4 regions of the Paenibacillus sp. FSL R5-0914 genome follow, and region 2 is predicted to be linked to each of the others. Evidence: riboswitches for the same ligand, from Rfam matches in the RefSeq annotation. Region 2 holds a riboswitch; each other region holds the start of a gene.
The links. Region 2 has a riboswitch for cyclic di-GMP ahead of MKX60_RS02050 (anti-repressor SinI family protein). Riboswitches for the same ligand answer to the same signal wherever they lie in the genome.
Positions count from the first base shown of each region.

Region 1 (4,976 bases), 610 kb from region 2:
TGGATAGACTTTGTTAAAATCACCTAACATCGTCCCTACGGTCCCAATTTGTATCCCTGTATGATCTCCCGCTGCATACATCGCACCATAAGGCTGCATCAATCGGATGTTCTCACGAATTAGCTTCGCATCATGAATCACACTACTGCCATCCAAGCCATAGAAGTCAAAGATCGTCTTCATCCAAGTATCATAGCCGGTGACGGTACCCAGCGGATCATTTTCTTGCGTAATAAACTTGTTATAAGCTTCTGTCGCAGTTCCTGTGAAAATAACATGATCGCTGACCATTTCCACCACATCGATGAGCTCGCGATCTTGAACATTCGGATGCGCTGCCTTATCTTCATCTAATTTTTGTTTATAGGTGGTTAAGAAGGCTTTAAATTGTTCAGGATCTGTAGTCTTGGTCATCATAGGGATCTTGGTAAGCCCCTCGAACCGGATCATAGGTGCTTTACCTTGTTCCTCTGCTGTATATGGATTGACGATATACACTGTACCGCCTTTAGTCACTTCATGTGCATAATAACTATTCGTAGCAAATTCAGGAACGGTTATAATGTTCTTACCTGGACGCAATTGCACACCTCTAGCCCAAACATTCCAAGCCGCCTCTTGTTGAGAAAAGACTAAAGAAGGTAGTTTATCGCTCGAAGCTGCGTCCACATAAACGTTGATTGTATCTCCAGGCATTGCAACGAGACCTGTAGGCTGGTTGTTCGTACCGAAACCAATTCTCAGATTTTCCTGCGCATGCTTTTTCATATCTCCACGTTGTTCCGCCTCAATGATGGTGCCTTCGGTTTGAACTTCACCATTCACTAGCTTCTTAGCTAAATCCAAAGAATCTTTCAGGATTGGATAGAGCGGATGTACTTTTGCCGCTTCTTCTAATTCGTTGATTGCTTCGACGCTATTATAAGCAGGAACAACCGCACTCATCGTGCCATCTGTGAAAATACCATTTACAGCTTCACTTACTTTATCCTCTGTATAAAATCTAAATTCAGCTGCAAAGGGTCTGTTGATATTGGCTTTTGTGAACTTGAATTTCAATCTTTTAAACTTCGTAGGTTCGAATTTAAACTCCAGAAAATCATTCGTACTAGTCGCGGTTCCGCTAGATACGAGCTGGAAGGTTTCTCCCTTACTTGTTTCTGATGCATAAATTTCAAAAGCCTCTGGGAAGCCTTTACGATTATCTCTAGCCAGAAAAGCCAATCTATCTAGTACTTTCGCTTGCGCTAATTCAAACACGACTTCATTCGTGAAGCTGTCATCATTGTTTTTGTTCGTTTCCCAGTGTGTATTCGGCTGGTCATCGAGCATGTATTCCGGTTTCGTACCTGGATAGCTCCCACCGTTCACCGTTACTTTTGATACATTAGAGTTAGGCATTCTATAAGCTTCGCTATAGGCATTTTCATATGCTGTACCATAGCCTTTTAGCTTCGAAACCTTAGCCGCTGTTGCCTCTATTTGATGATTCTCCAGCAGTACTTTTGCATTCTCTATATCTGCTTGAAACTGCGCGTACAGTGGATGTGTCTGCACTTCTTGTTCTAAAGCCGTTAATTTCCCCACCGTATTAAATGCTGCGCTAACTTGACTCAAGGTATCATCTGTAAATAAATTTTTCATTTTAGCGGATACGGTATCTTCTTTGTAAAAAGAAAACTCAGCCGCACTCGCCCAATCTTGGTTAGCTTTTTTGAAGACAAATTTAAGTCTCTTGAAGGCTGTGGGTGCAAACTGAATCTCTACTACGTCACCTGCTCCGCCTTTATATTCTCCAGAGGATACTAGCGTATAATCGCCTGCATCCGTAGTTGAACCATAAATATCAAATTCCTGAGCAAACCCCTTCCCCTTTGCACTGGATTGTCTTGCAGCATATACGATTCTATTTAATTCAGTGGACTCATTGAAAACAAAGACAACCTCATTCGTAAACGTTGAACTGTTCGGTTTGCCCGTTTCCCAATGCGTACTCATATCGCCATCCATAGCCTTAGCTATAGGTGAACCTGAGTAGTTGCCACCGTTATTGGTAATGGATTTAATATTCGCAGGATTCATTCTAAAAACATCATTATAAGCGCTTAGGATAGCCTTGCCGTACAGATCAAACGGAATAACTGACGCATTGCTGAATAGGTCAGCCTTGCTTTGTACTACAGTGTTCACTACACTTACCTTGCTTACATCACTTGCTAAAACATAACCTGCCTCACTCGAAAAACTAGCTAACATGGCTGCCGATGTAGCGATCGCAATCATTTTTTTCATCTTTTCTACCCCCCAGATGTAATATGAATCTCTTCCGTGCCTAAAAATAGGCACAAAAAAAACTACCCCAAAAGAGTAGCTTGATTGCGTATAAAGTCGCATAAAAACTAAGACTTAATTTTTATTAAACTTTAACAAAAAGCGTAATACACTCTTTGGCAGCTGGCTGACAATAGTTATGATAACCTTAGTCCCTATAGCTTTGCGTCCCTACATTTCCATAGGTTTGCCTATGAAGTTTCGAATACATTACAAAGAGTAACATAACGCTACATCTGATCGCATGATTAATTGGTATGAAATCCGAATAGGTAATTGCAATTACTTTTTCTATCGTGATAGATATTCTTTATCGACTATCCCGGAAGAGAGAGGAACCTTTAGGACTGGAGGTCTACTTAACTCCCCGCACCAAACAAACGCCGGAACCAATTCCACACATCGCCCGTGATGGGAATTAACCCGAAGCCATGCTCGCCAACTGCGATTAGACCATATGCCCATTGGCCAATAGCTACTGCTCCCCCAGCAATCCGTCCTATGGCTACCGCCCCAAATGCCGTATCACCTATGGCGACAGCTCCCAACGCTTTTTCGGCTATCGCGATCGCGCCTACAGCCACTCCTGCAATGGCAATCGCTCCAGCTGCGAAGCCAAGCCAGCTAATTGCTATCGCTCCAAGGGCTAACCACATTCCTAGTGATATTGCACCCACGGATAGAACCCCTACGCTTATCGCACCTATGGAAATCAAGCCTACAGCTACATCTCCAATAGCAATTAATCCAACAGCTGTCTTCACTTGTGGCTTGCTTCCGTGACCATACCCCTGACCTGAGTATCGACCCAAATTGCTGCGAATACTTACCACCGGAAATGATGGAGACGGCCATTGATAATCAATTTCTCGTCCACCTAACCCTCTAGAATCCGCCCAGTGTGTGATGTACTTATGCCATTTCATATCCATCCCGTCCCCCTTCTCAATTACCTTAATTATACAACCCCGGGGGTTGGCTGTACTCAGACTCTGACCTGAAATTCATCTCATCCTCTAGACGGAGTTATACTCATTAGGATCACTGTTTGGGAATCGGATCAGGCTTTCCAAATAAATATCCCTGAAACAACTGATAACCACTCTGCTTAAGCCATTCAAAGTCCTCTCTAAACTCCACACCTTCTGCTAAAGGAACGGATTGGATTTCTAAAGCTTTTTCTAAAAATTGTTTAGCTATTTCCTGTTTGTTCAGATCGCTGGACACACCCTGAACATATTTCATATCCAGCTTCATGTAATGGGGTTTAAGCTCCAATAACATCTCGATCGTGCTGAAGCCCTCGCCAACATCATCTAAAGCGTATTCAAATCCCCGATCCTTGTAATATGTCAAAATAGCTTTCAAATGAGCGAGATCATCCACTTTCTCCGTCTCAACAACTTCAAAGACAAAAAGAGAGGGATCGACGCCTAATTGATTGGCCAGTTCAACGGTTGATCTTAAGCAGAACTCTGGCGCGTAGATCGACGTTGGGATAAAATTAATAAACGTTTTTTTATTTAAGGGTGCAGCATATTTTACAGCAGTCATTCTACATAACCGGTCTAAAGCATATAAACGCCCACGATTCCGTGCCGCCGCAAAAACCTCATTAGGATAGATAAGGGACCCATCTTCTTTTTTAAATCTGGATAGGAGCTCGTATGCAAAAATCTCTTCCCGTACGTTCACAATCGGTTGGAAGTGACAAGTAACTAAGCCCTTAGTTATAACCTCATCAATCCACTCCATATCAAGCACAGTGGGTAATTCGGATAGAGGTCTCCATGTTTGGTCATCTATACGGAATTCAAACTGCTCCGACTCCATATGGTCATTACAGAAATCTAGAAAATCCCGCACCCCAGCCTCCTTAATCGTAATCACATTTTCTTCTACCTTATGTATCGTATTACTTCTACTCAAGTGATGAATAACCTCCGGTAAAATCCTTAGATTAAGCTCACCATGAGCCTTGATTTCAAAATTCAGCTCTCTTACTACACAATGATTACATGCCACATTCATAACCCCTTTAATAATCAATTCTCTGAAAAAGATCCCGGAACTGCTCTTCTCAATCGAAATCCGTATACTCTAGTAAATACGTCGGGTCTAACACGGTGATCTGCTGATGTTGAATATCAATAATCTTTTGCTCTTGCAGATCTTTAAGCACAAGGGTAGCCGTCTCCCTGAGCGTTCCGATCATATCCGCGAACTGCTGATGGGTCAGTCGAAGATCAATCCTCTGTTTGCCTTGCTCCTCTACTCCGAATCTTTGGTGTAGTCTTCTTAGTGTAAATATCGCACGCGCTCTCGCATCATGAAATTTCATTTCATGTAATAACCGATTCGATAAAAATAAACGGTCCATTTGCAGCAGCATCAATTGTTCCTTAATCAATGGATAATCGGCAAGCATCTGCTCAAAAGGCTCACGTTTAATCTCAAATAATACTGTATCGTTCATAGCCACCGCGGATAACACTCTTACATTAGAGGGATGAATCACTTCCAGATCACCAAAGAAATCCCCTTTTCCAAAAAGATCTACGGTATGCTCTTTCCCCTTCGTAGTAGCGTACACCCTAATAATTCCCGAATAGATAACATAGGCGTGATCTCCCGGATCTGATTCT
Region 1 is NZ_JBBORH010000001.1:1,086,255-1,091,230, reverse strand. Features, by position in the region: gene MKX60_RS04745 (NPCBM/NEW2 domain-containing protein) at 1-2,292, opposite strand, end outside; cyclic di-GMP riboswitch class I at 2,447-2,533, opposite strand; gene MKX60_RS04740 (hypothetical protein) at 2,691-3,263, opposite strand; gene MKX60_RS04735 (EAL domain-containing protein) at 3,373-4,260, opposite strand; gene MKX60_RS04730 (Crp/Fnr family transcriptional regulator) at 4,412-4,976, opposite strand, start outside.
Region 1: linked by a shared signal. The riboswitch ahead of MKX60_RS04745 (NPCBM/NEW2 domain-containing protein) and the one ahead of MKX60_RS02050 (anti-repressor SinI family protein) in region 2 are both predicted to bind cyclic di-GMP.

Region 2 (4,976 bases):
TGCACCCAGATGGTATTTCACATCACCCGTCCAGCCATAGTTAATGCCTGTAGAGCCTTCGGAAGGGAAAAGCTCCTTGTTCGGAGAATGATGAAACTCTGAAAATATAATGTCATAAGGTTTGCCCAAAATATGTGCAAGAACGTTGAGGCGACCACGATGCGCCATGCCCATCAGAATATGCTCTGCGCCGTCATGCGCAGCAGCGCGTACGATTTCATCCAGCATCGGTACGAGAGCGTCATTGCCTTCCAAGCTGAACCGCTTCTGACCCACAAAGGTTTTGTGGAGGAAGGTTTCGAATTGCTCTACTTGGATCAGGCGGTTTAGCAGCTCTTTACGTTCTGCATTATTTAAAGGCGCTGGTGAGCTTGTGGATTCTGCCTGTCTGTTCAACCATTTCAGTTCTTGTTCTTCATGCACATGCCCGAATTCATAGGCGATTGTCTTGGTGTAAGCCTGACGCATACGCTGAACTGCATCCCATCCGGTATGCACATCATTCGGCGCATTCTCCCAAATGAGCGTGGCAGGTAGTGCGAGCAGATCCTCACGAGTCAGCTCATAGGTTTCGAGTTCAAGATATTTAGCCATGGGATTGTGATCGCGCTCAAGCGGATCAATATCAGCGGCCATATGGCCATATATACGAATATTAGCGATTAGCTTGGAAGCTCTTACTGCCTTTCTAAGCCATTCGGTGTCTCCCGAAATGCGAGGCTGTGGAGCCGGTTCGCTATCCGGTGTTAGGGGTGGGGGACCCGAATTTGTAAAAAGCTCGCGATAATTATTCTCTACGGTGGAAGGATCTTTCACAAACTGTTCATATCTTTCTTGAATGTAGCCTAAATTGGGTCCGTAATACTTACTCCAAATGGATTCGTTATAGGGCTCTTTGGCTGCCATGAATACATCCTCCTTAACGGATGAACTCCATACGTGACATTTTGTGTCAACGCTTACTGGAGCTGTGATGATTGCGGTTTCATTTCTCATCTTATTGTGCTACTTTCCACACGTGTAATCAATTCATTCTTTCGTCCAATACGTTCGCAAAATGGTATGGGTTAGCTTGTTCTAATGAAAAGAACGCTGTTTCTTCTCATTACCCATTCCTAAGGCCCACTAAAATGATTCTAATATCCTTATTTTTAACTAATAGGGAAGGAAGTATCATTATATTGGCTTAATTAATTTTATGAATGGGACGAGTATCGTGTTAATAGGACAAGATATCGCACAAAATCGCTTCTATTTTTTGTTTTTTAATGGAAAAACTAATCAGAAATCGACACACTTTTCCACTTTAGTATAGTATAATGTTATTGCAGTTAGCGATTTTCATATATTCAAAGTAGATCCTTTCGTGTAAAGGGTCCAGTAAAAGGTAAACCTGCCGAAAGGCAGGGGCACAAAGTCGCGGGTCTAAGGTAGAAATACTATGACAGCCGGATTGCCTGGGGACTAAAATCTTAGGAGGAGATTTTTTGGACAAGTCCAACCAGGGAAGCAACAGAGAACAGCAGGTCATTGATCTAGACGTAGAGTGGGTCCATTTATTATTAGCAGCTAAGAAGGCTGGCATAAAGGCAGATGAAATTCGTCGCTTCTTTCATGAGAAGACTGTGCAAGCCGTGCAGTAATACATTCAGAGCATTAGATATCAAAAGAGCACAGCGATAACTCGCTGTGCTCTTTTTCTTTATATAAGAATCTATAAGTTTCAGACTTGGTCCTTATATTCTGCTAGAATTCAAACGCCTTCGCAGTCCATGTTAGGAGGCGAAGGCGCTTATGTTTAATAGTATGAGTAGAAGAGGATCTTATCAGGTCAGGTGGAATATTAATCCTTCTGATCAAGGCGCCATTTCTGGTAGTCCAGAAACTCCTTGAATTCGCGTTTGCTTATGCCTGAGGCCATAGCTTCCTGCACCAATCGGAACCATTCCGAATCTAAAGGTGACTCCTCAGCATCATTAGGTTCTCCATAGAGCAAAGCGTGGATGGATACCTGAAGCGCATCGGCGATCTTTTCGATAAACTGGATTGAAGGATTGGATTGGATGTTTCTCTCCACATTGCTAAGATACGACTTAGCAACATCCGCTCTGTCCGCAAGCTCAGATAGGGACAATCCCTTTTCTAGGCGGAGATGCTGGATACGTTGGCCCATATTTTGTGGCACTATGCTGACGCCCCTCCGTAATTTTTGTTATTAGTATAGCAAATATCAATAAATTCGACAAAGTTTATTGTAAAGAGAAGAGCAGCATCTACTTATCCGCTTTCCGGAATAAGAATCTGCTGCTCTTCGAATGGAAGACTTATTAGATTATTTAGCGGATCCAGCAGTTTGCTTACCTACGAAATCCCAAGTCAGAGTTAATGAATCTTTTTGGAAGTAGTTTTGCTCTTGGCCGTTATCAACAAATTCGAATTGAACGGTGAAGCTATCATTTGTGCCGGCCTTAATTCCAGATGCTTCGCTAGTACCCCAGATTGCATCAAGTCCAGTATTTTTTACGAGATCCGGTGTCTGAGTCTTCAAATCGGCCAGGGTAGTTTCCCAAACTACTTTCTCTTCACTACCAGGTAAGATGCCGCTTTTATCTTTATTCACCAGGAATTTAACTTTGATGGATTTTGCCAAATCGTTAGCGCCGTTGTTACCACCTACATCATTAATAGAGGTAGCTGTTTTGAGGAGGATCGAACCGATATCAAGTGTACCGTCATTTTTTAGTTTGAAGTCTCTTTTGATCGTATCGCCTGGCTTCAGATCCTTCAAATCAACGATAACAGAAGGATCAGAGTTCAAATCCAGTGTACCTGCTGCGAATGTAGCGGTGCTTTGTGCAGTGTCGCTAAAGTAAGCGAAAGTTCCTCCACCAATCAATGATAAACCCAGTGCTGCAGATGCTACGCCAAGACCCAATGTTTTTTTGATACCCATAATTAAAATTCCTCCTCGGTTTTTGTGGTTTTTTTATAAAAGTTATATATTGTAACTTCCGGTTCGTAAGCGGAAGCGGACAATCAACGGATTACTGTATTTCAGTTGGAGGTGGGGAGGTGGGAAGTATAGCAGCATTTTTCTTTTCGAGTGCAGCTACAGCCTTCCATGATGAATACAGGGCATAGAGCAGGAGCATCAAGCCTGGTACGATCATGAGCACAACACTTCCAGCTTTGGAAACTGCGAAATTCATAGCGTAACCTACGTAAGGTACGGTGACCCCGGTATACTCAGCTACAACATTCGTGGAACTGGTAGGGTTCATATCGGGCGCATCATTGTTATCGCCTTTCGTGCGATACATGGCTTCACCAGTAGCGTTGTTCATTGTTGCTTCTACAACACGGTGAGTAATGAGCAGGTTTTCTTCATTTCTAAAGGTGATCACATCGCCTTTTTTGAAGCGATTCATATCTCCTCCGGGTTTTAAAGCGACAATCGATCCGGTTTGAATCCCTGGTTCCATCGAACCTGAGAGTACCGATTTGATCTGGTATCCGAAGAAGGCAGGTTCACCGCCGGAGGCCTTTGATAAAACTACGGCTACCACCAGCAGAATGAATATCACAAGCATGATGCTCGATAATGTATTGTTGATCATTTTTTTAATCCGCATATTATTCGCCACCTTTAACTTGTTGAGGGTCCGAAGGGGCTGGTGTTGCTACCGGTGGGGAAGTGGTTGTATCTTCCGCTTTTGGCGCCTCCTGAGGAACCGCTTGCTGTGGTACATCTTTTGGAATCGTTAGCTCTTCACCAATTTCCGGAACGACCGGGTTAGTGGCTGGGGCTTCAGGCTGTTCTTTATTTATTTTCTCTGGAGCAGCTTCACCTGTCGGTGGAGTCACTTCCGATTTTGCTTTCTCCTCAGCTTCTTGCTTTTCTTTTTTCTCCAGTGCCAAACGTTCTTCTTCTTTCTTCGTTTGTTCCAGCGCCTCTAGTCGGGCTTTCTCAAGTGCTTCCAATTGTTGTTCACGGGTTTGACTGATCATTTGGAGCTGACTCTGAAGATTGCTGATTCCTGAAGTAGCCGATTCTTTAAGACCATTCATTTCAGTATTGAGATTTTCATAAGTGGAGGTAAGTTCGCTAGAGATATTTCCGGCCGGCTGACTAAAAGGAATCAGGAAAGGTAACGGCTGCTGAAACGCCTCGTTGCGTAACTCGGGTTGTCCATATACATCACTGGTCACTACCGAAGCAAATGGAAGCCCGATGTCGTGTATGGAGTTTAGATATTGGATGACTCCCTTTAAGGAAGCATTCAGGGATTCAGAGATTACACCGCTTTGATTCAGGCTGCTTTGCAGCTCTCTGAAGAATTGTTCATCCTTGATTTCTAGACAGTTTGAATCTAGAGAGGTCATATATCCTCCAATCTGGAATAGGACGGCTGCTGCTGCGTTCAGCTCACCATTGATTTCGTTCCAAATTTGGCTGTTGGTGGCCAGTTGCTCATTCACGCCATCGATTTGAGATTGAAGCGCGGAGATTTGTGTGGAAATCTCTTGCGCTGCGACATCAAGCTCATCCAGCGTCATGCCTTCTATTCCCGAAACGTCTGAGAGACTGCCTGAAGGGGTATAGCTTTGCAGCGATCCTTTTAAAGCAGTAGCTCTTTCGATATGATCTTTGAGTTCTGTTAGAAGCCCCTTGATCGAGTTTGGAAATACTTCGCAAAAGCTAATTGTGCTAGTGGTTTGCGTAGTAGCTCCAAAACCACCATAGGTACTACCCACTTGCTGCGAGGTAGTCAGAAACAAGACGGAGACAGCCATTCCTGATTGCAGAACACGTAATCCGATTTGTTTCTTTCGTTTAGGTCTTCTTTTTGCTGATCTGGGTCTCAGAGGAATACCTCCCCTCAATGTCTTGAGTTTCTTTGGTTCGTTATTATTGTTCTTTATTGAGAACAACTTCTGTAATGAATAATACATGGAATAAATTGAAAAGAAAACTG
Region 2 is NZ_JBBORH010000001.1:479,504-484,479, reverse strand. Features, by position in the region: gene MKX60_RS02055 (2-oxoglutarate dehydrogenase E1 component) at 1-906, opposite strand, end outside; cyclic di-GMP riboswitch class I at 1,377-1,461, shown strand; gene MKX60_RS02050 (anti-repressor SinI family protein) at 1,488-1,643, shown strand; gene MKX60_RS02045 (helix-turn-helix domain-containing protein) at 1,844-2,173, opposite strand; gene MKX60_RS02040 (TasA family protein) at 2,333-2,953, opposite strand; gene sipW (signal peptidase I SipW) at 3,045-3,632, opposite strand; gene MKX60_RS02030 (hypothetical protein) at 3,634-4,884, opposite strand.

Region 3 (4,976 bases), 2.5 Mb from region 2:
GGCATCCTTCGGATGAGACTTATCCGTTCCTTTCTGTACTGCAGAGAGCACTTTGGGAGGACCGCAAAGTAAAAATCACTTATCTCCGGAGCAACGAGACAACGGTCCGTTTCATTGAACCTCTTGGGTTAGTTGCAAAACGCGGAGTATGGTATGTCGTAGCCAAAAGCAAAGATGAACTACGGACCTTTCGTGTGTCCAGATTAGTTAACGTTGAGGAGACTCATGAGTGGTTTAAAAGACCTGATGACTTTGATTTAAAACAGTACTGGGAAGAGTCCACCACTGCCTTTAAAGCAGCACTGCCAAAGTATCAAGTAAAGCTAAGGGTTAGAACATCTATCTTAAAAGAATTACAGCGAGAAAGATTCGTCTCTGTCCAATTGATAGAGCCAACTAGCAAAGCAGAGTGGGTAAACGTAGATGCCGAATTTAATACGATCGAGTCGGCCTGCCGGATAATCCTTTCTTTTAGTCCCTCGGTTATTGTACTTTCACCGCAAGAACTTTTAGAGATGGTAAAGTCTGCTATCGCAAAAATTTCCGCTATTTATGAGGATTTTTGACACGAAATCTAAAGAACTACTCCGAAAAGAAGATTTATGTCAGTTCTTACTATAGACCAATCACCTTTAAATCCCATATAATAACACCAATACATAATATTAATAAGGAGGACATTATACCAATGAACTGGATGCATAAACTTCCGTTAAAACAAAGAATTGTTGCCGGATGTTACCTCGTTGCCGCACTATTTGCTATTCCTGTTTTAGTTACTTTTATGATCTTAGGCAACATTATTTTGGGTATTGTTCTAATCGTAGTTCTTGCTGCTCTAACTTTCCCCGTGGCCCGCTTTATCGAGAGAACGCTTACATCTTCTTTTGATGACATCGCGAATGTATCTCATAGTATTTCAAAAGGGGATTTTACTAGTAGAGCCGATGAGAACGGGTCTATGGGGGACGTAAGTCGTTCCTTTAATACTATGATTGACAAGCTCAAGAAGATTTTGACAGAAGCATCACAAATCACTCGTCAAGTTATGGATGCAAGCCGTGGAATCGAAGATAAGAATCAGAATTTGAAAATTGTCATGGCACAGGTAGCCTCTTCGTCTAACGAGCTAGCTCTTGGTGCAAATGAAATATCTACGGATATCGCTGAAATGACAGAATCTATTAAAGATATTGAGAATAAAGTATCCAATTATACGAACTCAACGAAAGAAATGAACAGACGTTCAATACATACATTAGAACTAGTTGAACAAGGACGGCAGTCCGTTGATACTCAAGCTGAAGGCATGCGCAAAAACATCCAGGCTACTCAAAAAGTAGCTGATACTATCGAAGCCCTGTCTCATAATGCTCGCGGAATTACGATGATTACAAAAACCATCACAGAGATCGCTGAGCAGACCAACCTCTTATCGCTGAATGCCTCCATCGAAGCAGCACGCGCCGGAGAGCATGGTCGAGGTTTTGCTGTAGTCGCACAGGAGGTTCGTAAACTTGCCGAAGAATCAACGGCTTCAACGAAGGAAGTCTTTGGCTTAGTTCGGAGCATCGAAACTGATATCAAACAAGCGATTGACAATATCGCTATCAACGAAGAAGTCGTACAGGTACAGAATGAGATGATCACTCAATCTGCTCATATCTTTGCTCAAATTGTGCAAAGTGTGCAGTATATTACCGAGCAAATCTCTTCCTTCTCTGCTGAAAGTGATCTGATGTTGGAAAGTGCCTTGAAAATCTCAAGTGCAATAGAGAATATCTCTGCAATCACACAGCAAACCGCTGCCGGCACCGAGGAAGTATCCGCCGCTATGAATGAACAAATTAATGCCCTGCAGTCCGTTGCTGAAGAAACTGAGAAAATGACACAGGCTGTGTTTAATCTACAGAAGACTATCCATATTTTCAAGTTTTAAGTCACTTGCAAAAATATATAAACAAGTCCAAAAACTCCTCCTAAGTTTTGACTTAGGGGGAGTTTTTTTATATCTATTATTTCATAGGTTGGACAAGACTTTCGTCAAAATTCGAGTTAATTTGCGAAAATATATTGACAAAGGTTCTCTAGGAATATATTGTAAAGGAAAATTCTTCTTATAAATTTTAAAATTAATATTGGCAAAATCTTCGAAAGAGGATGACGCAAAACCATGGATCTACAGCCTCATTTTTAATCAGAGGCCATGACTGCCAGGTTGCAGAAAACCAAGACGACTGAACAATTGTTCAGTCTCTATGGCGATTTATGCCACCAACCTGTGCCCTAATTCAGAGCACAGGTTTTCTAATGTTTGATTTTAAAATAACAATCAACTTGTGAGGTGTATTTTTTGAAGACAGTCGCAGATTACATGTCGGAAGCACTACGGAACCTAGGTGTTACCCATTCCTTTGGTATTATCGGGAAATCCATTTGTCCTATTGTTCTTAAAATGGTAGATTACGGTATTGAATTTATTCCCGGGAGACATGAGTCCAGTTCCGGCTTCGAAGCAGCCGGGTATGCGCTTAAAACTGGAAAACTAGGTGTAGCTTTTGGTACTTCAGGTCCTGGTGGAACAAACCTATTAACTGCAGCAGCACATGCTAAGGCTAACAACCTACCTGTCCTATTTATTACTGGCCATCAATCTATTAAAGAGCTTGGAATCCCCCAATGTCAGGACTCTACCTCTTTTCTAGCTGATTTAGCTGATATGTTTAGACCTGCCACCTTATATAGCAAGCTTATTGAACGTGGAGACCACTTTAGCACAATCTTTAATCATGCCATATCCATTGCCTTGAGCGGTAATCGTGGTCCAGTTCACCTTTGTATTCCCTTTGATGTACAAACGGAATTGCTAGAGGAATGTAATATTGTAATCCCTGAACGCGAATCACTGGTTAGCCATGCTAATATCGACCGTGTACTTGATGCTATAAATAACTCTAAGAATCCAATAATTATCGCGGGTAAAGGCGTTAACCGCTCAGGAGCACATAGTGAGCTAATTCAATTAGCGGAAACATTTAATATTCCTGTAGTTACATCTCCAGGTGGTAAAGGGGCTATAGCTTGGGATCATCCACTCTATCACGGTCCAATTGGAGTAGGCGGTTGTACCCATGGGGATGACTTGCTGAATCAAAGTGATCTATTTATCGTTCTCGGCTCACGTTTAAGTGATATGACAATTTGTAATCTTAAAAGGGAAAATCATCCTGCAACATTAATTCAGTTTGATAGCGATCCGACTTTTGTCGGAAAAATATTGTTCTCTAAAACGATTCCAGTGACTGGAGATCTACGGGACAATCTAGTTTACTATCTCAATAATATTGACACGAACAACATCACAAAACGCGAAGCACCGACAAATTCCGATTATACCGAAGAGCCTCCGATTTTACCAAACCTTTCACTTGCATCGGTCTTGAGTACGATGAGTGATTTGATTCCTTATAACAGCACAGTCTTTGTTGATGATGGAAGTCACGGTTTCCATGCTGCGAAATGGTACAAGGTTAAGAAACCGGGCAGTTTTGTTTTCGATGCTTACTTTGCTTGTATGGGTAATTCCATCGGAATGGCGATTGGTGCAAAGGTTGCTGCTCCAGAAGAAACGATCTTCTGCATTACAGGAGATGGCTGCTTTATGATGCTAGGCGCAGAGATTAACGCTGCTGTCTGCAAGGATATTCCTGTCATATTCATTGTTGTGAATAATAAACAGCTAGATATGGCTCTAAAAGGTATGGAAAAAACTACAGGACGTATTGACGGAACTATCTACGAAGTCCCTATGGATGCTGTGAAATTCGCAGAATCACTAGGCGCTAAGGGTTACAAATGTGAGACAGCGGAGGAGTTCGAAACAGCCATCAAGGATGCTGTTGCCATCAACCGTGTTGCCGTCATTGAACTGCTAACAGACCGTGATGAGGTCCCTCCGACTGCTCACCGTACTTTGAACCTAAATTAGGAGGTCACTTATGAAAGACAATGTAAACAGTGGTCTGAACCACTTCACGAATCTCTCTGGAGACTACGGAGCTAAAGCACTGGCTCCGATTAAAGAACATTTCCCCGATTTGGCTGAATTTATTATGGGGAATGCCTACGGCGATATTTTTCAACGCAACACAATCGAAGCTGACTGGAAGGAAATCGCAGTTATCTCTGCCCTGATTTCGATGGGTCAGTTTGATCAATTGGGTGTTCATTATGTCATGGCTCTTCGTGTGGGAGTTACTGTAGAACAACTCAAAGGTATTCTATTACACTTAGTACCCGCTATAGGGGCACCTAGAATCATCACCGCTTTTAATATTCTTCTCGAAACGATTGAAGAAATAAAGTAACTATTTTCAGTAAAATTAAAATATCGGGAGATGTTAACGTGGGACAGTTTACTTTAAAGACAGACACTACTAAAAAAGTGATCAATATTGAGCTGGAAGGAACATTTTCTGAAGAAGATGGTCTGAAATCTATCCAAGCTTATCAACAAACTATTAATCCTATCACTCCAGCTGACTATGAATTACAAATCGACTGCAGAAAGCTAAACGTAACTGCTCCTGATGTTGTGCCTCTTTTGGAAGGTTGCTTCGTAATGTTTAAGAATGATGGATTTGTAAAAGTAAATCTAACCCTTGAGAATAACCCAATTCTTAAAATGCAGCTTGCTCGTCTGGGTCGTAAAGCAGGACTAGAAAACATCGAGATCATTTCCACCGTTACAGCTTAATTCTTCTTATAACTAAAAAAACTATAGAGTTTTTCAGGAGGATTCATTCATATGACCGGAATTCGTATTCAAGACATTGATATCTATCATCCCAGTAATAAAGTTGGTAACGACTTTTTTATTAAGCATTTTGACGAAAAGGGTATTGATATCCGAGGTCTACTGACCACTTTAGGTCGTGATACGCGCTATAGCATTAAGAATGAGGAAGAAAATTCTC
Region 3 is NZ_JBBORH010000001.1:3,002,501-3,007,476, reverse strand. Features, by position in the region: gene MKX60_RS13240 (helix-turn-helix transcriptional regulator) at 1-566, shown strand, start outside; gene MKX60_RS13235 (methyl-accepting chemotaxis protein) at 689-1,939, shown strand; cyclic di-GMP riboswitch class I at 2,131-2,226, shown strand; gene MKX60_RS13230 (thiamine pyrophosphate-binding protein) at 2,345-3,988, shown strand; gene MKX60_RS13225 (carboxymuconolactone decarboxylase family protein) at 3,999-4,367, shown strand; gene MKX60_RS13220 (hypothetical protein) at 4,406-4,756, shown strand; gene MKX60_RS13215 (3-oxoacyl-[acyl-carrier-protein] synthase III C-terminal domain-containing protein) at 4,808-4,976, shown strand, end outside.
Region 3: linked by a shared signal. The riboswitch ahead of MKX60_RS13230 (thiamine pyrophosphate-binding protein) and the one ahead of MKX60_RS02050 (anti-repressor SinI family protein) in region 2 are both predicted to bind cyclic di-GMP.

Region 4 (4,976 bases), 290 kb from region 2:
TACGTATTACCGCGGCTGCTGGCACGTAGTTAGCCGGGGCTTTCTTCTCAGGTACCGTCACTCCGGTAGCAGTTACTCTACCGGACGTTCTTCCCTGGCAACAGAGCTTTACGATCCGAAAACCTTCATCACTCACGCGGCGTTGCTCCGTCAGACTTTCGTCCATTGCGGAAGATTCCCTACTGCTGCCTCCCGTAGGAGTCTGGGCCGTGTCTCAGTCCCAGTGTGGCCGTTCACCCTCTCAGGTCGGCTACGCATCGTCGCCTTGGTGGGCCGTTACCCCACCAACTAGCTAATGCGCCGCAGGCCCATCCCTCAGTGACAGATTGCTCCGTCTTTCATTCTTTCTTCAGGAGAAAAAAGAAATTATCCGGTATTAGCTACCGTTTCCGGTAGTTATCCCAGTCTAAGGGGCAGGTTGCCTACGTGTTACTCACCCGTCCGCCGCTAAGTTACTTTGAAAGCAAGCTTCCAAAGTAACTCCGCTCGACTTGCATGTATTAGGCACGCCGCCAGCGTTCGTCCTGAGCCAGGATCAAACTCTCCAATTAGTATTGAAAAGAGCGATATGCTCATTTTGAAACATCTGACGAGAAAATTAATTCTCTAAATTTTGGATTTCACTTTCGTGATTTCCTACTCACTCGTTGTTCAGTTTTCAAAGATCAAGTTCTCGTTGACGCCGTTTAATGTCTCAGCAGCAACTCTTATAATATATCATGTTGTTCTCAGTAATGCAAGCTTTATTTTTCGAAAGCCGTTTATATAACTCTCTCAAACATTGCCTGTACGCTGTCTAACAACGCTTAACTATAATAACCTATCTATTCATAGAAAAGCAACCCCTAATAGAAAAATAAACAACTAGCTTAATAATTAAGCTAGTTGTTTATTTAATAGAGTTATGAATCTAGCGATGCAAATTAATAGTATTTTGCTGCAGTATACTTACTTGAAGCCTTAATAAAATCCGTATTCTTCTTACTCTTCGCTGACGATGCATCTACCGTTGTATCAATAGTAACCCATTTCCCATCCATCAACACTTCATTCCATGCATGGTATTGCGTAACGTAGCTAGTATTCCCCATCACCAATTTAGCAGGCACATCTACACTACGCAGCATTGCGGCAAAAAGAGAAGCATAGTCATAGCAGATTCCTTTTTTAGTATTCAAAGTGTTGTTAATGTTCGGAATGTAATCTGTTGTTACGTTATTAGCAAGAGAATAATCGTATTGTACATTAGCAACTATATAGTTATAGATTGCCTTAACTTTCTCTTCATCTGTTGTTTTGCCTTTTGTAAGCTCTTTTGCCTTAAGGATCGCTTTATCAGAAGAACTCCATTTCACATTCTGTACGGAGCCCAAATATACGGAGTTCGAGTCACTCATGGTTACGTCTACTACTTCGGAATATAACGCTTTGTATTTATTGCCGGTTGTGTTCTCAAGAACAGAAACCTTATAAGTACCATTACCTTGTTGTAAAGGGAAGTCCTCAGCTTGTCCAGAAGCATATAAGTTATATGTATAGCTGCTGTTGTCTTTAGTGATCATGAGTTTGATTCTTTTATCTTTCGGAATATCATAGTTAATTCCAATAACACCTTGAGCCACTTTCGATGTAATCAACCAGCTTGCATCTACACTTGCGGCTTGAGCTGTGCTTACCGGAACCGCAGTAATCAGTACGAACAGCGCCACCATCATAAAATAAACCTTTTTCACGGATAAAACCCCTTTCGGTAGCTGGCTGCCATCCTTTCGGGAAGGCCCTTTAGCTTTGCGTCCCTACCTTTCGATAGGTTTGCCGTTATCGTATAAGCTCTATCTGTTCTAATTTCACTAGACAAATTAAGAGAATCAGTCCAAGTAGAAATATGAATCTAAGATTCTTATATATTTTATAAAAACAAAAAAAGCCTCTTCATTCGGTAACTGGCTGCCATCCTTACGGGAAGGCCCTTTAGCTTTGCGTCCCTACCTTTCGATAGGTTTGCCGTTTATCGTGTTTAGCTTTTATAGTCTTATACTACCATATTTATCCTCGTAAACAAGAACAAAATTGCTAGATTTACTATTATTTTATAGTTATTTCTCTGTATTTGAATTCTCTTGTTATTTCTCGTCAACGATTAGGAAAGCTTGGCATGAACAATCAAACGATGTGTAGGATCTACTAGTGGGTCACACGTAATTAGAGTAAGAATTTTATCTTTGTTATTCCCGTCTAGAACAGACACATCACTAGGAAGTACAACAGAAATATCATAAACCTCGTAATTATAGGTCTGATCGCTAGTCTTTACCGAAATCGTATCCCCAATCACAACCTCATTCAATCTGTTAAACAATCTGCCCGTAGTTCTAGCTCTATGTGCAGCTATTGCGGCGTTCCCTATTTCTCCTATTGGAGTTGTTTCTTTCATATGGGCCGCCGCATGCTTCATATTCGCTTTAGTAGCCCCTTCTAATACTGGCAGCTTCAGATCGATCTTATCGATCTCAATTAATGCGATAACTTTGCCACCCACTTCAATTTCCGGTTCCGGCTTTTCTGTTTCTTGCGGCTGTGCTTGTGCATCTAAAGCTGATTCCTCAGCTAGTAGCTGAGTGACCTCGGCATATCTGCTCTTCAGATCAGGTGGTGGAGTACTTTCACTGGTGCTCAGTTCAGCCGATTCTAATAGCTTATCCTGCTGCCAGTCGTTATACCATTCGTTAGCTTTTGGATAGAGCATGATAAGGATCCCCGCCAGTATGAGCACATACGAGAATTTACGCATGATTTTCACCTCCGTAGATTGGTTCTACTGAACTTTAGAATACCCATTTACGACTTCCGAAGAAGTTAATGATCACCGTCACAAACGTTACTAATACCTTAGAGATCAACACTTGAATGCCTAGTTTGTCAGTCAACAGATGCATTAGCAACAACGATATTCCGAGTACTACCAGATTCAGTACGATAAACTTCAGCAACTGCGTCTTATCAAAACCCTCTTTATTGCCACGATCACGATCCTTGAAGGTTACTTTTTTATTCAATATAAAGCTGTTCGCTGTCCCTGCACTATAAGAAATCACCTGTGCCAACGCATATACCATCCCAAGTGAGTTCAGTAATGTGAAGATTACGAAATCAATGAGGGTATTTACCAGACCTACAGCATTAAATTTGAGAAACTGTATGAAAGCAGTCCGAAAGTTCTTATCTGACATCTTTGTAATCCTTCCGGTGATCCACTTCTTCTTCGTTACGATATCCTATGGTCTCACTGACAATATACAACGGTCTATCCTTAGACTCGTCATAAATTCGTCCAATATACTCACCGATTACACCTAACAGCATCAGAACGATACCGTTAAAGAGCAAATTGACCCCTACAATGGAAGCCCAACCTGGAACCGTCCATGAGGTGAAAAAGATTCTTTGAAACAATACGAAGAATAAATAGAGAAAGCTCGAGAAGGAAAGAAAGAATCCGACATACGTAGCAATCTTAAGTGGCTTATGCGAAAAGGAAGTGATCCCATCCAGCGCAAAACGAATCATTTTCTTAAGAGGATACTTAGTTTCTCCTGCAAATCGTTCTTCCCGCTCATATTCCACCATCGTCTGCTTGAAGCCGACCCAGCTCACTAAACCTCTGACATACCGGTTTTTTTCCTTGAGACCTCGCAAGACATCACATACCTTACGATCAATAAGACGAAAATCACCTGTGTCCGTGGGAATGTCTACACTTGTCATGCTGCTGAGCAATCGATAAAAGATCTTGGCCGTTACCTTTTTGAACATCGTTTCTCCACGGCGCTTCAGCCGCTTCGCATACACAACGTCATAGCCCTCTTTCCACTTCTCGATCATTTGCAAAATGACCTCCGGTGGATCTTGAAGGTCAGCGTCAATAACAACAACCGCTTGACCTTCGGCATAGTCCATGCCAGCTGTAATCGCTACCTGATGTCCGAAATTACGCGAGAAGTCAATTAGCTTGACGCATTCATCCCGATCACTGATCTCCCGAATCATCTGGGCCGAACGATCACGACTTCCGTCATTAACGAAGACTAGCTCATAAGTATCGCCGCATTCGTCCATTACTTTTTTCAAACGTTCGTAAGTAACGCTAATTACTTGCTCCTCATTGAACATGGGTACAATTACACTATATCTGGCTTTCACCTTTATTCCTCCTAAAAGCTTTATGGAGCGTTACATCTTTCTGTACTTCATAATAACGCTGTAAGCATAAACTTATTGTTATAGATATTTTTAAAAAATCTTAGAAAACCCAAGATGGGAACCAACGCAGCATATTCTTCACATAATCTCCGCTTACCTGCATCCCTGACAGGACAGGGTAGAACGCGACAAAGAGCAGTAAAGCAACAGCCACATAGACATAACTAACATAACGAGCCTCAGGATATTTGCTATCTAGCAACTTCATTATATATACAATACCAAGAATCATAAAAGGCACCATAGCAAAATAATGGTAGATAAAGGTTTCCCTTGGGACAAGCATCCACGGAACATATTGTGAGAAAAAGGCGATCCAGATCATATAGAGGGTCTTATCTTTGCGTTTCAGTGTAATCCACAGTGTTGCCAGCATTGCGAAAATCCCCGTCCACCAGATAAGCGGATTCCCCATAGTCACTATACTGCTGACCTGACCTTGCGGCAATCCCTCACTGCCACTGAAGAACCAGACGGGTCTCTTCATAAACGGCCATTGCCACCAGGAGGAAGCAAAAGGATGTGTAGCTACAAGCTGACTGTGATAGTTGTACATGTTCTTTTGGGAATCAATCAAGCCTTTTATAGTAAAGCCCTCTGCGGATGCAGATAAACCCGGAACAAAAGATAAACTATAAATAATGACCGGTATGATTACGAAAAATGCAACACAACTAGCTAGCGTAATAATGGTATTTTTCCAGAACGAATTTACG
Region 4 is NZ_JBBORH010000001.1:187,349-192,324, forward strand. Features, by position in the region: rRNA gene MKX60_RS00730 (16S ribosomal RNA) at 1-551, opposite strand, end outside; gene MKX60_RS00735 (transglutaminase-like domain-containing protein) at 924-1,733, opposite strand; cyclic di-GMP riboswitch class I at 1,747-1,827, opposite strand; cyclic di-GMP riboswitch class I at 1,936-2,016, opposite strand; gene MKX60_RS00740 (class D sortase) at 2,141-2,791, opposite strand; gene MKX60_RS00745 (GtrA family protein) at 2,826-3,230, opposite strand; gene MKX60_RS00750 (glycosyltransferase family 2 protein) at 3,220-4,200, opposite strand; gene MKX60_RS00755 (phospholipid carrier-dependent glycosyltransferase) at 4,301-4,976, opposite strand, start outside.
Region 4: linked by a shared signal. The riboswitch ahead of MKX60_RS00735 (transglutaminase-like domain-containing protein) and the one ahead of MKX60_RS02050 (anti-repressor SinI family protein) in region 2 are both predicted to bind cyclic di-GMP.